Regions from separate parts of the Roseateles sp. So40a genome, predicted to be linked through region 2. Evidence: riboswitches for the same ligand, from Rfam matches in the RefSeq annotation. Region 2 holds a riboswitch; the other holds the start of a gene.
The links. A riboswitch is a leader RNA that binds a small molecule or an ion and turns the genes downstream of it on or off. The one in region 2 is predicted to bind thiamine pyrophosphate.
Positions count from the first base shown of each region.

Region 1 (7,150 bases), 2.3 Mb from region 2:
CAGGTCATGGACCACGGTCTTGGCGCCGGGGTTGCGCTCGACGAGTTGCTGCACGACCTCGTTGGCCAGCAGCGTCGAGACCGAACCCTGGCCTTCATGCAGACGGCGGGCGCTGGAGTTGATTTGCAGGATGTTCATGGTGCGTTTCTCCGGGACAGTTCGGCTGCATCAGCCGGGGTGTGAGGGCATGGGATGAACTGTATTGATCGCCCCTGCGCACCGGAATACCCAAGAATGGATAAGATTGTTCCATTCAAAGAACAATCGCTGAGCCCGCCATGAGTCTTGACGCCGACGACCTGCTGGTCTTTGCCCGCGTGATCGAAAGCGGCAGCTTCAGCCGCGCCGCGGAGCGCCTGCAGTTGCCCAAATCCACGGTGTCGCGCCGGATCGCGGCGCTGGAGGAACGTCTGGGCGAGAAGCTGCTCCAGCGCAGCACGCGGCGGCTGACGCTGACCGAGTTCGGCCAGGGCGTGCTGGAACACGCGCGGGTGCTGGCGGGCGAAGTGGACGGCGCGCTCGCGCTGGCGCTGCACCGGCAGCAGCGGCCGACGGGCCGCTTGCGGGTATCCATGCCGGCGGACTTCGCGCACCAGATGCTGACGCCGATGCTGAGCCGCTTCGTCGGCGACTACCCCGAGGTGCAACTGGAGCTGGACCTCTCACCGCGCCGGGTGGATCTGATCGCCGAGGGTTTCGACATCGCGGTGCGCATGGGCCAGCTGCCGCCGGACAGCCAGCTCGCGGCGCGGCGCATGGCGATGTTCAGCAGCGGCCTGTACGCGTCGCCGGCCTATCTGGAGCGCCATGGCGAGCCGCAACTCCCCGAGGGGCTGCTGAGCATGCACGGGCTGATGATCCTGAGCCGGGCGGGCGAGCCGCTGCCGTGGCGGCTGTTCGGCATCGTCGACGGCCAGGCCGACCAGCGTCAGGAATGGGTGGGCGTGCCGGAGAGCCGCACGCTGGTCAACGCGCCGGACATGCTGCTGCAGATGGCGCGCGCGGGTCTGGGCATCACCTGGGTCGGCAACCAGTACGCGCAGGCCTTCGTGGACCGGGGCGAGCTGGTGCGGGTGCTGCCCGCGTGGTGCGCGGAGCCCTCGACCTGCTGGGCGGTGTTCCCGCAGCGCCGGCTGATGCCGCTGCGCACGCGGCTCTTCCTGGACGCGATGGCCGCGGAGCTCTCGCCCTTCGATCAGGCGGCGATGTACGGGATGTGAGGCGCCGGGGACGACACGTCGCCGGCGCGCTCGGTCAATCGACCTGGAAGCCGATCTCCACGCTGACCTGACGCGCCGTGGTGATGGGCGCGAACTTCCATTGCTGGACGGCCTTCACGGCCGCGGCGCTGAGCTTGCGGTCCGGCGAGCGCAGCGCCTGCACGGCGTCGGTGCGGCCGTCGGGCTGCACGATGAACTGCACGAGCACCGAGCCTGCGCGCTGCTGCTGCAGCAGCGCGCGCGGGTATTCGGGATCGACCTTGCGCAGCAGCTGCAGTTGCGCGGGCTCGTCATCGGGCTCGGGCGGCGGGGTCTTGCCGGCGGACGCGGTGGTCGCGGGCGCGGCCATCGCCTGCGGCGACACGGTGTCGGACATCGGAGCGGGCTGCGTCGTGGGCGGCGCCACGGTCGGGGCGATGGTCGAGGGCGTGCCGCCCGCGCCGACACCGCCTTGACCGCCCTGGCCGATCGGCGCGGGCGAGGTCGTCGGCGCGGCGGCCACCACGGGCGCGTCCTGCGCGGCGTTGCGCGCGGCCATCGCTCGTTCGGCGGCGGGATCGAGTTCCGGCCGGCGCGTTGCCGGCGCCGGCGCGGACACCTGCTTCAGCGCGGGCTTGGGCTCGACCTTGGCCTCGTGTTTCTCGGGGGCCTTCTCGGGCGCCTTCTTCTCGCCCTTCTCGGCGTGGAAGCGGATCCACTGGAACACCTTGTCGGCATCGCGCTTGGCGCGGTCGACGTCGCTCATCGCGGCCGCCTTGGGATCGGCCGGCGCGGCGGACGTCGTCGTCTGCGCCTGCGCGGCCATCGCGACCAGGGACAGGCTCAAGACCTGGCACAGGGCCAGGCCACGGCGTCGGACGCTCAGGAGACTACGGCTGCTCATCACTCCACCCTCTCTCGATTGCGCTGGTTGCTCTCTTTTGGAGACAACGCCGGTCTTGTCTGCTGATGTTGCTGTTGGTTTTCGCGCCCCGGCATGAGCGCCGCAGTGTAAGAAGTCATCGGGTGGCCCCTTACTCGGTGTTTCCCCGGAATCGAGCTGTAACAGTACCCGCGATGTGCCTGGACATCGGGGTTGCGTCGACGAATTCACGAACGGGATCGACCGCCACGGGCCCGGGCCCGGGCCTATACTGCGCGCCTGCTCCGGGGTGCCCTGGGCGGCTCGACGCGCGAGGCGTGTCGGGTCGCACGGGCTGAGACATGGCGATGAAGCCGTGGACCCGCTGAACTTGATCCGGTTCGTACCGGCGTAAGAAGAGCCCGCCCTTCCCCCTTCCCGGCCTCGTGCCCGAAGGCACCCGAAGGGCCCCTTCCCCAACGCTCGTCCGTCCTCATCGGTCCAGCCTCCGGCGCCCAACCGGAGACCCCGATGACCGACCTGACCCCGTCCGCCGACGACTTCCACGCCCGGCTCGCCGCCAGCCGCGCGCCGCTGCCCGCGTCGACCAAGACGCATGAATCCGGCGTGCTGCATCCGCAGCTGCGCGTGCCGCTGCGCCAGATCGCGCTGACCAACGGCGAGCGCATCGCCGTCTACGACACCTCCGGCCCCTACACCGACCCCGCCGTCGCGACCGACGTGCGACGCGGCCTGCCCGCCACCCGCGCCGAGTGGATCGCCGCGCGCGGCGACACCGAGTCCTACACCGGCCGCCCGATCCAGCTCTTCGACGACGGTCTGCGCGAGGCCGCCCAGCAGGACGCGCTGCGCGCGCAGAGTGCCGCGCTCACGCGCACGCCGCGCCGCGCGAAGTCGGGCACCAACGTCTCGCAGATGCATTACGCGCGCCGCGGCATCGTCACGGCGGAGATGGAGTACGTCGCCATCCGCGAGAACGGCCGCCGCGCGTGGATGCACGAGTACCTCGCCGACAGCGAGCGCGAGCAGCGCCTGATCGGCCAGGGCCTGGGCGCGCGGATCCCCGGGATCATCACGCCCGAGTTCGTGCGCGACGAGGTCGCCCGCGGCCGCGCGATCATCCCGGCCAACATCAACCATCCGGAAGTGGAGCCGATGGCCATCGGCCGCAACTTCCTCGTCAAGGTCAACGCCAACATCGGCAACTCGGCGGTGAGCTCCGGCATCGAGGAGGAGGTCGAGAAGCTCGTGTGGGCCACGCGCTGGGGCGCCGACACGGTGATGGACCTGTCCACCGGTCGCAGCATCCACACCACGCGCGACTGGATCCTGCGCAACAGCCCCGTGCCCATCGGCACCGTGCCGATCTACCAGGCGCTGGAGAAGGTCGGCGGCGTGGCCGAGGAGCTGACCTGGGCGCTCTTCCGCGACACGCTGATCGAGCAGGCCGAGCAGGGCGTCGACTACTTCACCATCCACGCGGGCGTGCGCCTGCCCTTCGTGCCGATGACGGTCAAGCGCCGCACCGGCATCGTGTCGCGCGGCGGCTCGATCCTGGCCAAGTGGTGCATCGCGCATCACCGCGAGAACTTCCTGTACACGCACTTCGAGGAGATCTGCGAGATCATGAAGGCGTACGACGTCAGCTTCTCGCTGGGCGACGGACTGCGGCCGGGCTCGCTGGCCGACGCCAACGACGAGGCGCAGTTCGCCGAGCTGCGCACGCTGGGCGAGCTCACGAAGATCGCGTGGAAGCACGACGTGCAGACCATGATCGAAGGCCCCGGCCATGTGCCCATGCACATGATCCAGGCCAACATGACCGAGCAGCTCAAGCACTGCGACGAGGCGCCGTTCTACACGCTGGGCCCGCTGACCACCGATATCGCCCCGGGCTACGACCACATCACCAGCGGCATCGGCGCGGCCATGATCGGCTGGTTCGGCTGCGCGATGCTCTGCTACGTCACGCCCAAGGAACACCTGGGCCTGCCCGATCGGGACGACGTCAAGCAGGGGCTGATGGCCTACAAGATCGCCGCGCATGCGGCCGACATCGCCAAGGGCCATCCGGCGGCCCGCGCGCGTGACGACGCGCTGTCCAAGGCACGTTTCGAGTTCCGCTGGGAGGACCAGTTCAACCTCGGTCTCGATCCGGAGACGGCGCGCGAGTTCCACGACGAGACCCTGCCCAAGGACAGCGCCAAGGTGGCGCACTTCTGCTCGATGTGCGGGCCCAAGTTCTGCTCGATGAAGATCACGCAGGACGTGCGCGAGTACAGCGCGCAGCTGGAGGCCGACACGGCGAGCCGCGACGGGATGAAGGAGAAGAGCGCGGAGTTCCTCGCCGGTGGCGGCGAGCTCTACATCCCGATCCGCCAGGCCTGAGCGCGATGGCCTCGATCGCCATCGCCGGCGCCGGCCTGGCCGGCCGGCTGATCGCGTGGGCGCTGGCGCGCGCCGGGCATCGCGTCGAGGTCTTCGACGCGTCGTCCGGTCCGCGGCCCGCGTTCGATGCGTCGGGCGCGGCCGCGTTCAGCGCGGCGGGCATGCTGAGCCCGCTCGCCGAGCAGGAGCAGGGCGGTCCCGCGATCGCGGCGCTGGGCTGGCGGTCGCTGAGCTTGTGGCCGGGCATCGTGGCCGCGTTGCCGGGCACAGTACCGCTGCGTGTCGACGGCAGCCTGCTGCTCTCTCATCGCGCGGACCTGGGCGCGGCGCAGCGCTCGCTCGCGCGCATGCCGGGCGCCCAGCCGCTCGATGCCTCGGCGCTGCGCGCGCTGGAGCCGATGCTCGCGCCGGGCCTGCGCGGCTGGCTGCTGCCGCGTGAAGGCCTGATCTCGCCCGTCGCCACGATGGCCGCGCTGCATGACGGCGCGGCGTCGGTGCGCTGGCACTGGTCGTGCGTGGTCGACCAGGTGCTGCCCGGTGAGCTGCACTTCATCGATGGGCGCAGGTGGCAAGGCGACTGGGCCGTCGACACGCGCGGTCTGGGCGCGCGTCCGCCGCTGCCGCTGCGCGGCGTGCGCGGCGAGATCGTCACGCTCTCGCTGCCCGGGCACGGCCTGCACCGCCCGGTGCGCCTGCTGCATCCGCGTCATCGCGTCTATCTCGTGCCGCGCACCGACGAGGAGATCGTCGTCGGCGCCAGCGAGATCGAGAGCGAGGACCGCAGCCCGATGTCGCTGCGATCGGCGGTCGAGCTGATGGCCGCGGCGCAGAGCGTGCTGCCGGCGTTGTCGGAGGCCCGCATCCTGAGGCTGGACCGCCACCTGCGCCCCGCGCTGCCGGACAACCTCCCGTTCACCCACCACGAGCCCGGCTTGCTGCGGCTCAACGGTCTGTACCGCCATGGCTGGCTGCTGGCACCGGCACTCGTCGAGCGGCTGCTCGCGGAGGCGGGCCTTGCGCGCCTCATCGACCTGGCCGACTTCCTTCCCGAGGAGAACCCCCATGAATGCCCTGCCCTCGATCACCGTGCGGCTGGATGAGCGCGCCGTGTCGCTGCCCGCGGGCGCGACCCTGGCGCAGTTGCTCGACGCCGAGCACCGCGAGCCCGTCGCCGTGGCCACCGCGCTGAACGGCCGTTTCGTGCCGCGCGACGCGCGCGCCGCCACCGCGCTGCGCGATGGCGACGTCGTCCTGTTCTTCCAACCGATCGTCGGAGGCTGACATGAGCGCCATTCCCGATCCGCTGCTCATCGACGGCGTCGCGCTCGAGAGCCGGCTGTTCCTGGGCACCGCCGGTTATCCCAGCCCCGTGGCGCTGGGCGAGGCGATCCGGGCCTCCGCCACGCAGGTGATCACCGTGGGCCTCAAGCGCACGCTGCAGGCCGGCGACAACGGCGCGCTGGCGCAGGCGCTGGCCATCGGCCGCGCGCAAGGCGCGCGCCTGCTGCCCAACACCGCGGGATGCCGCAGCGCGCGCGAGGCGGTGCAGCTCGCCCACATGGCGCGCGAGCTCTACGGCACCGCGTGGATCAAGCTCGAGGTCATCGGCGATGACCACACGCTGCAGCCCGATCCGTTCGAGCTGGTGGCCGCGGCGGCCGAGCTCGCGCGCGAGGGTTTCGTCGTCTTCCCGTACTGCACCGAGGACCTGATCCTGGGCCGGCGGCTGCTCGATGCGGGCTGCCCGCTGCTGATGCCCTGGGGCGCGCCGATCGGCTCGGGCCAGGGGCTGCTCAACCTGCATGGGTTGCGCACGCTGCGCGAGCGCTTGCCCGACACGGTGCTGGTGATCGATGCCGGCCTCGGGGCGCCCTCGCAGGCGGCGCGCGCGCTGGAGCTGGGCTTCGACGCGGTGCTGCTCAACAGCGCGGTCGCGCAGGCCGGCGACCCGGTGGCGATGGCGGCGGCCTTCCGCGACGCGGTAGACGCCGGACGAATGGCCTGGCGTGCCGGGCTGATGGCGCCGCAGGCCTTCGCGGTCGCGAGCACGCCGGTCGGTGGTCATGCGTTCGTGCTGGGGGACGCATGAGCGCGCGTGAGATGACGGCCGTCGATCGGCGCGAGTCGCCGGCAGCGGGCTTGCCCTCGCCGCTGGTGCCGCACCCGAGCCTGCCCTCGCCATGGGCGCTGCCGGCCGATCCCGACCTCGCGGTGCTGCCGCCGTGGACCGAGGATCCCGAGCCGCCCGTCATCTGGAGCGTCGCCGGCACCGACAGCGGCGGTGGCGCCGGCCTGAGCGCCGACACGCGCGCCGCCGCCGCGATGGGCGTGCACCTGTGCACGGTGGTCGCGGCGGTGACGGCGCAGCACTCGCTGGGCGTGACCGGCGTGTTCCCGGTGGCGACGGCGCAGGTGCGCGCGCAGCTGAGCGCGCTGCGCCAGGATCTGCCGGCGCGTGTCGTCAAGACCGGCCTGCTGGCCAGCGCCGCGACGGCGGACACGCTGCTCGCGCAACTCGCCGACGCGCTGCTGGTGGTCGATCCGGTGCTGGGCGCGAGCGCGGGCGGCGCGGCCTTCTGCGATGACGCGCTGCTGGGCGCCTATCGACATCAGCTGCTGCCGCGCGCGGCGCTGATCACGCCGAACCGCCGCGAGGCGGAACGTCTGCTGGGCGTGGCGC
Region 1 covers NZ_CP182288.1:109,436-116,585, reverse strand. Annotated here, with positions in the region: gene ACNI65_RS00530 (FMN-dependent NADH-azoreductase) at 1-138, opposite strand, end outside; gene ACNI65_RS00525 (LysR family transcriptional regulator) at 279-1,220, shown strand; gene ACNI65_RS00520 (TonB family protein) at 1,255-2,046, opposite strand; TPP riboswitch at 2,358-2,496, shown strand; gene thiC (phosphomethylpyrimidine synthase ThiC) at 2,593-4,470, shown strand; gene ACNI65_RS00510 (FAD-dependent oxidoreductase) at 4,476-5,570, shown strand; gene thiS (sulfur carrier protein ThiS) at 5,533-5,751, shown strand; gene ACNI65_RS00500 (thiazole synthase) at 5,753-6,559, shown strand; gene ACNI65_RS00495 (bifunctional hydroxymethylpyrimidine kinase/phosphomethylpyrimidine kinase) at 6,556-7,150, shown strand, end outside.
Region 1: linked by a shared signal. The riboswitch ahead of thiC (phosphomethylpyrimidine synthase ThiC) and the one ahead of ACNI65_RS16145 (TonB-dependent siderophore receptor) in region 2 are both predicted to bind thiamine pyrophosphate.

Region 2 (7,150 bases):
GCGGGTTGCTCATCGCGCTGGGCGTCGTGGGATTCTGGCCCTCCGAGAATTCCGCCAAAGGCGACTGGATACTCGCCGGCGCGATGACCGTGGGCGGATGCGCGCTGATCTGGCGTCGCTATGTCACGGGCCGAGAGCCGCTCTGGAGCGACGAGCGCAATGACGCGCGATTTGGACCGATCAGGTCAGAGCAGACGCCCTCCGATCCGCAGTGAAATCACCGCGCAACATCACGCGACGCGCTCAAACCTCATCTCCCAATTCGTCTCCCACGTCTCGCCGCCATTGGCGGAGAAGGCTTGGGCCCACGTCGGCGATTCAAGATCGCGCTTGTCCCAGATGAACCGGATGCGGATGGGACGTCCATCCAGCACGTCCTCGGCGAAGAACTGGCCGACGCCATTGTCAAATCGCCCTCGCACTGGCACATCCAGCGCATGCGGCGCGCGGCCGTCGAGCCACCAGATGGCCCACTGGCCCGACGTCGGATCGAACGACCGGATCGCCGCGGCCCGATAGAGCCCGCTGGGCAGGTCGAGCTCGTTGTCCTCCACATTGCCCGCGCCGCCCAGGATGGGCCGCGTCGAGCATCGACCCTTGAAGCTCGTCCAGGTCTCGCACCCGGTCAATCGGCTGTCGAGCCGGCGGTGATGAACGATCCAGTCGCCGAATTCGAAATCGAAGTCGGCGGCGCCTGCGGAAACAGTGGTGGACATGGGAGCCTCGCGTCGTTCGTGGGAACGAGGCGAGTGTCCGGACCGTACGACCGAGTCCTGGCAGTAGGACGAAGTCTTCAAAGCGGCTTGGCGCAGCGTCAGAGGCGCGCTCTTTGGCGCCCTGCCCACTTGGCCTTAGAAGGGCGTGCGATCGAAGTTGGCGACACCGGGACCGAAGACCTCCACGGCCTTCGTCTTCACTGCTTCCAACGTCATGCGAAGCTCGATGAGGTCATTGCCATAGTCGGCGACCTCGTCTTCATCGTCCGAGGTCTGGCAGATGTTCGCCCACTTCGCGTCGAGCTCTGTGAGCGCTTCCAGAATCCGCTGCGCCTGCCAGTGCGTGAGTTCCAGCCCTAAAGTCTTCATGCTTGCTTGCCCTGCTTGAAGAAGACGCGGAATGCCTTCACGCCGACTTCCTCCAGTAGCCCCTTGAACTTGTCCATGGGCATGTTAACGGCGGGGCAGATCATGTAGTGGCCCTCGTAATCGCTGACCAGCTTGAGTCCGGAAGGCATCGGCGTGGTGGCATTGAACTGCCATACCCAGCCGCTCATGTCCCTTTTTTCCAGCTCTTTCTCGCTGAACACGCTGACACCGCGACCATTGGCGACAACGACGATGATGTCGTTGACCTTCGTCCAGTCAACGTCGCTTGGCCGCACATTCGCGATCTTGGGACTGCTGGAGTTCCCGAGCCGGAACACGTCTTCTGGGCAGATGTAGAACGATTTGGGGAACACGGGCACCTCCTTGAGGCCGCCGAGTTGATCGCTCGCTCCGATGGGAAGCCAGTGACCTAGGTCAAACGTATCTGCCTGTCACCGTAGGCTTGAGAGCACCGACCCAGCATCCAGTGAGCTGACTCGGTCAGGACCGGCGTCAGCACGGCCCACCCCACTGCGAGGATCAGCAGCGCCGATGTCTGATCGGTGAAGTTGCCGGCGCCCAGCCGAACGGCGGCGAGGTAGGACAACGGGCCGCCCACCGCCCCAAGAACCGCGGCCAGGAACGGTCTCCCGTGCAACCACGAGAGCGGCGAGCAAAGCAGCGTCGCGAACAGCGCCCAGAGCGCCAGGATCCACAGCGGCGCCAGCCATGGGAACGCACCGGGCGACGCATAACCCACGACGCCAAAGGCGATCATCGCGGTGTCCCATCCCAGCCCGAGAATCACGGCCATTGCGATCAGGGCGCACTCGATCGCTCGCGCATCGCTGAGCGCGAGATGCAGGCCGACCACCACGCCCACGCACGCCACGCCGGCAACGACCTGGCCATGCGCCGCCCCCAGCACACAGGCCAACCACGCCAGCTGAAAGACGGCGAACTGAATCACGATGCGCAGGGCGGCTCGTGCACGCATGGGCATTTCCAATCGACCTGTTCCAGGCTTGCTGAAGGACCTTCTTCTACGCATCCATGCGGGGATCGGTTCACTGCTTCTCGAGGGGGTGCGGAGGCTCCATCGCCCAACCGCTAGAATCCACAACGCTCGCCGGCCCGTCCGGCGAGTTTCGCTAGGGGTGCTGCGCCTTCGATTCATCGACGCGCGGCTGAGAAAGTCCCTTTGAACCTGTTGAGGTAATCCTCGCGCAGGGAAGCATGCCTTCGACACGCCCTCGTGTCCTCGCACGCCGCCTTCTCATCGGCGTGCCCGGTTTGCCGACCTGCCATCGTCTTCCTGGCTTCGGCACATCGATGGCAACTTCGTCCACGCTCCACTCCTTCCCGCTGCATCGCCTCGCGACCGCGCTCGTCGCCGGCGGCCTCGCCCTGCACGCGTCCGCCCAGTCGACCCCGCCCTCCCCCGCCGCGGCAGACTCCCCCTCGTCCACGCCGGCCACCTCCCCCGCCCTCCCCAGCGTGGTGGTCAAGGGCAGCGCTGACGCCCCCGTGATGGTGGGCGGCTTCGGTGACACCCCCATCGCCAAGCTCCCCCTTCAGGCGAGCGTCGTCAGCGCCGAGCGCCTTACCGACCGCGGTCTCATCAGCCTCGCCGGGCTCTCCGTGATCGACGCGAGCGTCGGCGACTCGTACAACTCGGCCGGCTACGTCTCCTACCTGAAGATCCGCGGCTACGACCTCGACAACCGCTTCAACTTCCGCCGCGATGGCCTGCCCATCAACGCCGAGACCGCCCTGCCGCTGTCCAACAAGAGCAGCCTCGAAATCATGAAGGGCACCTCCGGCATCCAGGCCGGCACCAGCGCCCCGGGCGGCCTGGTGAACCTCGTCGTCAAGCGCCCCACCGTCGAGCTCACCAGCCTGACGCTCGGCGTGAGCGAACGCGGCACCGTCGAGACCGCCATGGACTGGAGCCGCCGCTTCAGCGACGGCCACGGCAATGACAAGGCCTTCGGACTGCGCGTCAACGTCGCCGCCGCGAAGCTCCGCCCCGAGTTGCGCGACGCCGACGGCAACCGCTGGATGATGGCCGTCGCCGGCGACTGGCGCGTCACGCGCGACACGCTGGTCGAAGCCGAGGTCGAGGTCTCGCGTCAATCCCAGCCCAGCCAACCGGGCTTCAGCCTTCTGGGGGATCGCCTCCCCAATGCGAAGGACATCGACCCGCGCATCAATCTGAACAACCAGTCCTGGAGTCAGCCGGTCGTCTTCGAAGGCCGTACCGCCTCGCTGCGCATCCAGCATCAGCTCAACGCGGACTGGAAGCTGCAGGCGCATGGCGCGATCCAGCGCCTGGTCACCGATGACCGCCTCGCCTATCCGTTCGGCTGCACCGCCGGCGACGGCACGTATTACCCGAGCACCTACTGCCCCGACGGCACCTTCGACCAGTACGACTTCCGCAGCGACAACGAGCACCGCAACAGCGACGCGCTCGACCTGTCCGCGCAAGGCAAGCTGACGCTGGCCGGCATGCAGCATCAGGTGAGCACCGGCGTGCTGTTCTCGCGCTACAAGAGCCGGCTGCAAGGCCAGGCCTACAACTGGGCGGGCACCGGCAACATCTGGGGCACGCTGCCCACGGTGGCCGACCCGACGCTGGGCTCGACCAACACCAACCGCACCGAACGCAGCACCGAGTTCTACCTGCGCGACGCCGTGCAGCTCAGCGCGCAATGGCAAGGCTGGCTGGGCGTGCGCCACACGCGCCTGGATCGCGACTCGAAGCTGGTCAACGTGCAGCCGGGCAACGAGAACGCGCCCACGAGCTATCGCCAGTCCTTCACCACGCCGTGGCTGGGTCTGAGCTACGCGATCAATCCGGACCTGCTGGCCTACGCAAGCTGGGGCCAGGGCATCGAATCGGCGGTCGTGCCCAACCTGCCGGTCTACGTGAACGCCGGCCAGCCGCTGCAGGCGATCCGCAGCCGGCAATGGGAGATCGGCCTGAAATCGGGCAGCCGCACGGTGGATTGGTCGGTCAACTACTTCGACATCAGCAAGCCCGCGACGAGCGATGAGGATGTCGGCAACAACCGGCTGCGCGCGCGCCTGGATGGGGAGCAGAACCATCGCGGTGTCGAGGCGCAGGCCGATCTGAAGTGGACCGGCGGCGGCCTGATGGCCAGCGCGATGAAGCTGCATGCGCGCCGCGAGCGCGCGAGCGATGCGTCGATCAACGGGCTGAAGCCGACGAACGTGCCGGAGACGACGATCAAGCTGCAGGCGCGGCAGAGCGTTGGCGTGCCGGGGCTGGACCTGATGGCGGGCGTGGTCTACGAGGGCAAACGGATGGTGCTGCCGGACAACTCGCTGTCGATCCCGAGCTGGACGCGGCTGGACCTGGGCGCGCGCTACGAGCAGAACGTGGGCCGGCAATTGCTGATCTGGCGTGTGGGCGTGGACAACGTGACGGACCGTCGGGCGTGGCGCGAGTCGCCTTACCAGTACGGTCATGTGTACCTGTACCCGCTCGCCAATCGCACATGGCGTGCTTCGGTGGAGTGGGTCTTGTGAGCCTCTAGTTTTTCTGTGTATACTCTTAGGCTCTGATCCCCGATAGCTCAGTCGGTAGAGCGCCGGACTGTTAATCCGTAGGTCCCTGGTTCGAGCCCAGGTCGGGGAGCCAAGATCAGATGACGAAGGTCTTCGGACCTTCGTTCTTTTTAAGCCAGAGTCCGACCGAAGACACTGGCCCAAGAATTCAGATCGATAGGATCTGAGCAGACTTTTCCTCGATAGCTCAGTCGGTAGAGCGCCGGACTGTTAATCCGTAGGTCCCTGGTTCGAGCCCAGGTCGAGGAGCCAAAACTGAAGCCCCGCATCGCAAGATGTCGGGGCTTTTTCTTTGGGCGCGTCAGAGGAATCGCCTCATTCATCGAATCAACGGGACAACTGGAGAAAATCAGCGCAAACGCCAGCCGGCGCCGATCCTGCAGAAGATACGTTGATCCAGACGACCGAGCAGTCAATTCGTCGTCGCGACGACGATCAAAGGTGCAGCATCACTGCATATAAACCTTGACTGTGAACTTAACGCCGAAAGGCCCAAAGTCCGGCAGCGAAGACAACTTCACACTTTTCTCAGAATCCACTGCCGTAGCGGGATAAAGGGAGACTTTACAACCGCCATCCGCAGTTGCTCCACGCTCGACTTGTACATTCACCTGCGATGGCTGTCCATTCGACTGATCCTCGACCACCCATGCCGCAGAACACGCCTTCGGTGGTAGCGACCTGAAGAGGACGTCGTATCCGCTCCCAATCCTTACCGGTGGATCGTGCCTCGCGTTGTTAATCAGATACTTCAGATCATCGACAATCTTTGAAATATTCCTTTTAACCGGATCAAGAACATCACCAATAATATAGGTATCGAATGAGTCAAATGAGGCTCTATACGCCACCGAGGTCGACGCGTCACCAGAAGTTCTAACTGATACGACGCCGGCGCCAAGGGCAGAATCTCCGGAGATATCCGCCTTCCCTTGCATTGAAGAACTGCTGCTACTGGCATACCAAAGCATGTCCAACTCCCGAGCCACAACCGCTTCGGTGGCGCCAGAAACTCCAGACACGAGACCAGCCTCCGCAACAATTGCCCAGAGAATATCCGCTCGTACTGAAGAAGACTGCGGCAAGACTCCAGCAGGTGAGATATTCGGGTATAGGGCGATCGCTACTGGCGAGAACACCGAAGCACGCGCAACCATCATGGACTGCTTCTTATCCAGAGCACTTGAAGCGTCGACTTTCAGATTAACAACCGGAGCCCCGGCCGCCACTGCGAAATTCAAGTACCACGCGCAGTTTAAGTTGTACGCCCCGCGTGGAGATTTACTCGAGTCGACCCAGGCCAATGGAGATTCCGCCACATACCCGAGAGCCCCCACGAGCGGCTTACCAACATAGGAAGACTGACTGGCATCATTTGGATTCTTGATCACAAAAGAAACCGTATGGAGCACTGCCTGAGCCTTGGTCCCTCCTACCTTTACGGGCTTTATGGAGGAATCGATTTCAGCAAGCCTTATGACGTCTGCAGGAACAATAATCTTCTTGTCTTCCAGAAACCTCTTCATGGCGTCACTGGAAATGCAGCCATTCTTTTTGAAGAAATCAACTAGATCCGTATTAAGATTGGCTTCCTTGGGAGTTGGTTCGTTCGGTGAAGGTTGACGGACTAAACTTCGAAAGAAGTTCTGGTAAGTCGCCAAGCTAAACAGATCCACTTGGCAGAACGCTGGCTGCGACCATGCAGTCGCACACATGACCACCGCAAGTCGAAAAGCCGAATGGGCACGCATCATTACCCTCCATAGAGCGATCGCTCGATTCTTGGGGCAGGTCCGGCCAGCGCCCATGTAGGTATTCCCCGAGTTCTACGTCTCCCATCATCAATACTGATGACGAAACTTGAGTGAGGCTGATCGCCGCCAAGCCTTCTCCAAACGCAGCATCCAGCGCGCCGCCCTCGATGCCCAGACCGCAGAGACACAAGCAGTTGAACGCGCCTACGCCATCCAGAAGGTGCACCCACTGATGGCCAACATAGACCTGACGGTCGAAGACCTGTCCATGAGCGCTCTCCTAAGGCAGGCAAGAGCGCACAAGCCCATAGCCGGGGGCCACGACCACAGCGACTCTTGGAGCGGCGTGAGAACCTGACTGCGCTTAGCCTTCGATAGAGAAGGTCAGAACAGCAGCAGCTGTGCCGTCGGGTCGTCCAGCAAAGCAAGAGAGCAGCTAGAGGACGTAGGAACTTCTACCTTTAACGCCGATGAGCATTCGGGGGAACTGCTCGATCATCGAGCTCCGCTCGTTCGGCCGCAGCTAGTGCAATGCCAGCAACAGGGCGGCAATTTGCTCATCCTCGCAATAGAAGTACGCAGGCGGCGCGCTCAGCGCTTGTGCGAGAGCCTGCACTGTCTGAACCGGCGGCTTATGGGCGTCTGACTCGTAGTAGCTGATCCGCGCCCTGCTGGTCTCGGCGAGGCGAGGCGAGCACTGCCTACGCGGCCGGGGCT
Region 2 covers NZ_CP182288.1:3,542,085-3,549,234, forward strand. Annotated here, with positions in the region: gene ACNI65_RS16120 (hypothetical protein) at 1-215, shown strand, start outside; gene ACNI65_RS16125 (DUF1579 domain-containing protein) at 231-797, opposite strand; gene ACNI65_RS16130 (hypothetical protein) at 852-1,085, opposite strand; gene ACNI65_RS16135 (hypothetical protein) at 1,082-1,459, opposite strand; gene ACNI65_RS16140 (DUF2878 domain-containing protein) at 1,516-2,082, opposite strand; TPP riboswitch at 2,229-2,335, shown strand; gene ACNI65_RS16145 (TonB-dependent siderophore receptor) at 2,418-4,640, shown strand; tRNA gene ACNI65_RS16150 (tRNA-Asn) at 4,677-4,752, shown strand; tRNA gene ACNI65_RS16155 (tRNA-Asn) at 4,856-4,931, shown strand; gene ACNI65_RS16160 (hypothetical protein) at 5,129-6,205, opposite strand.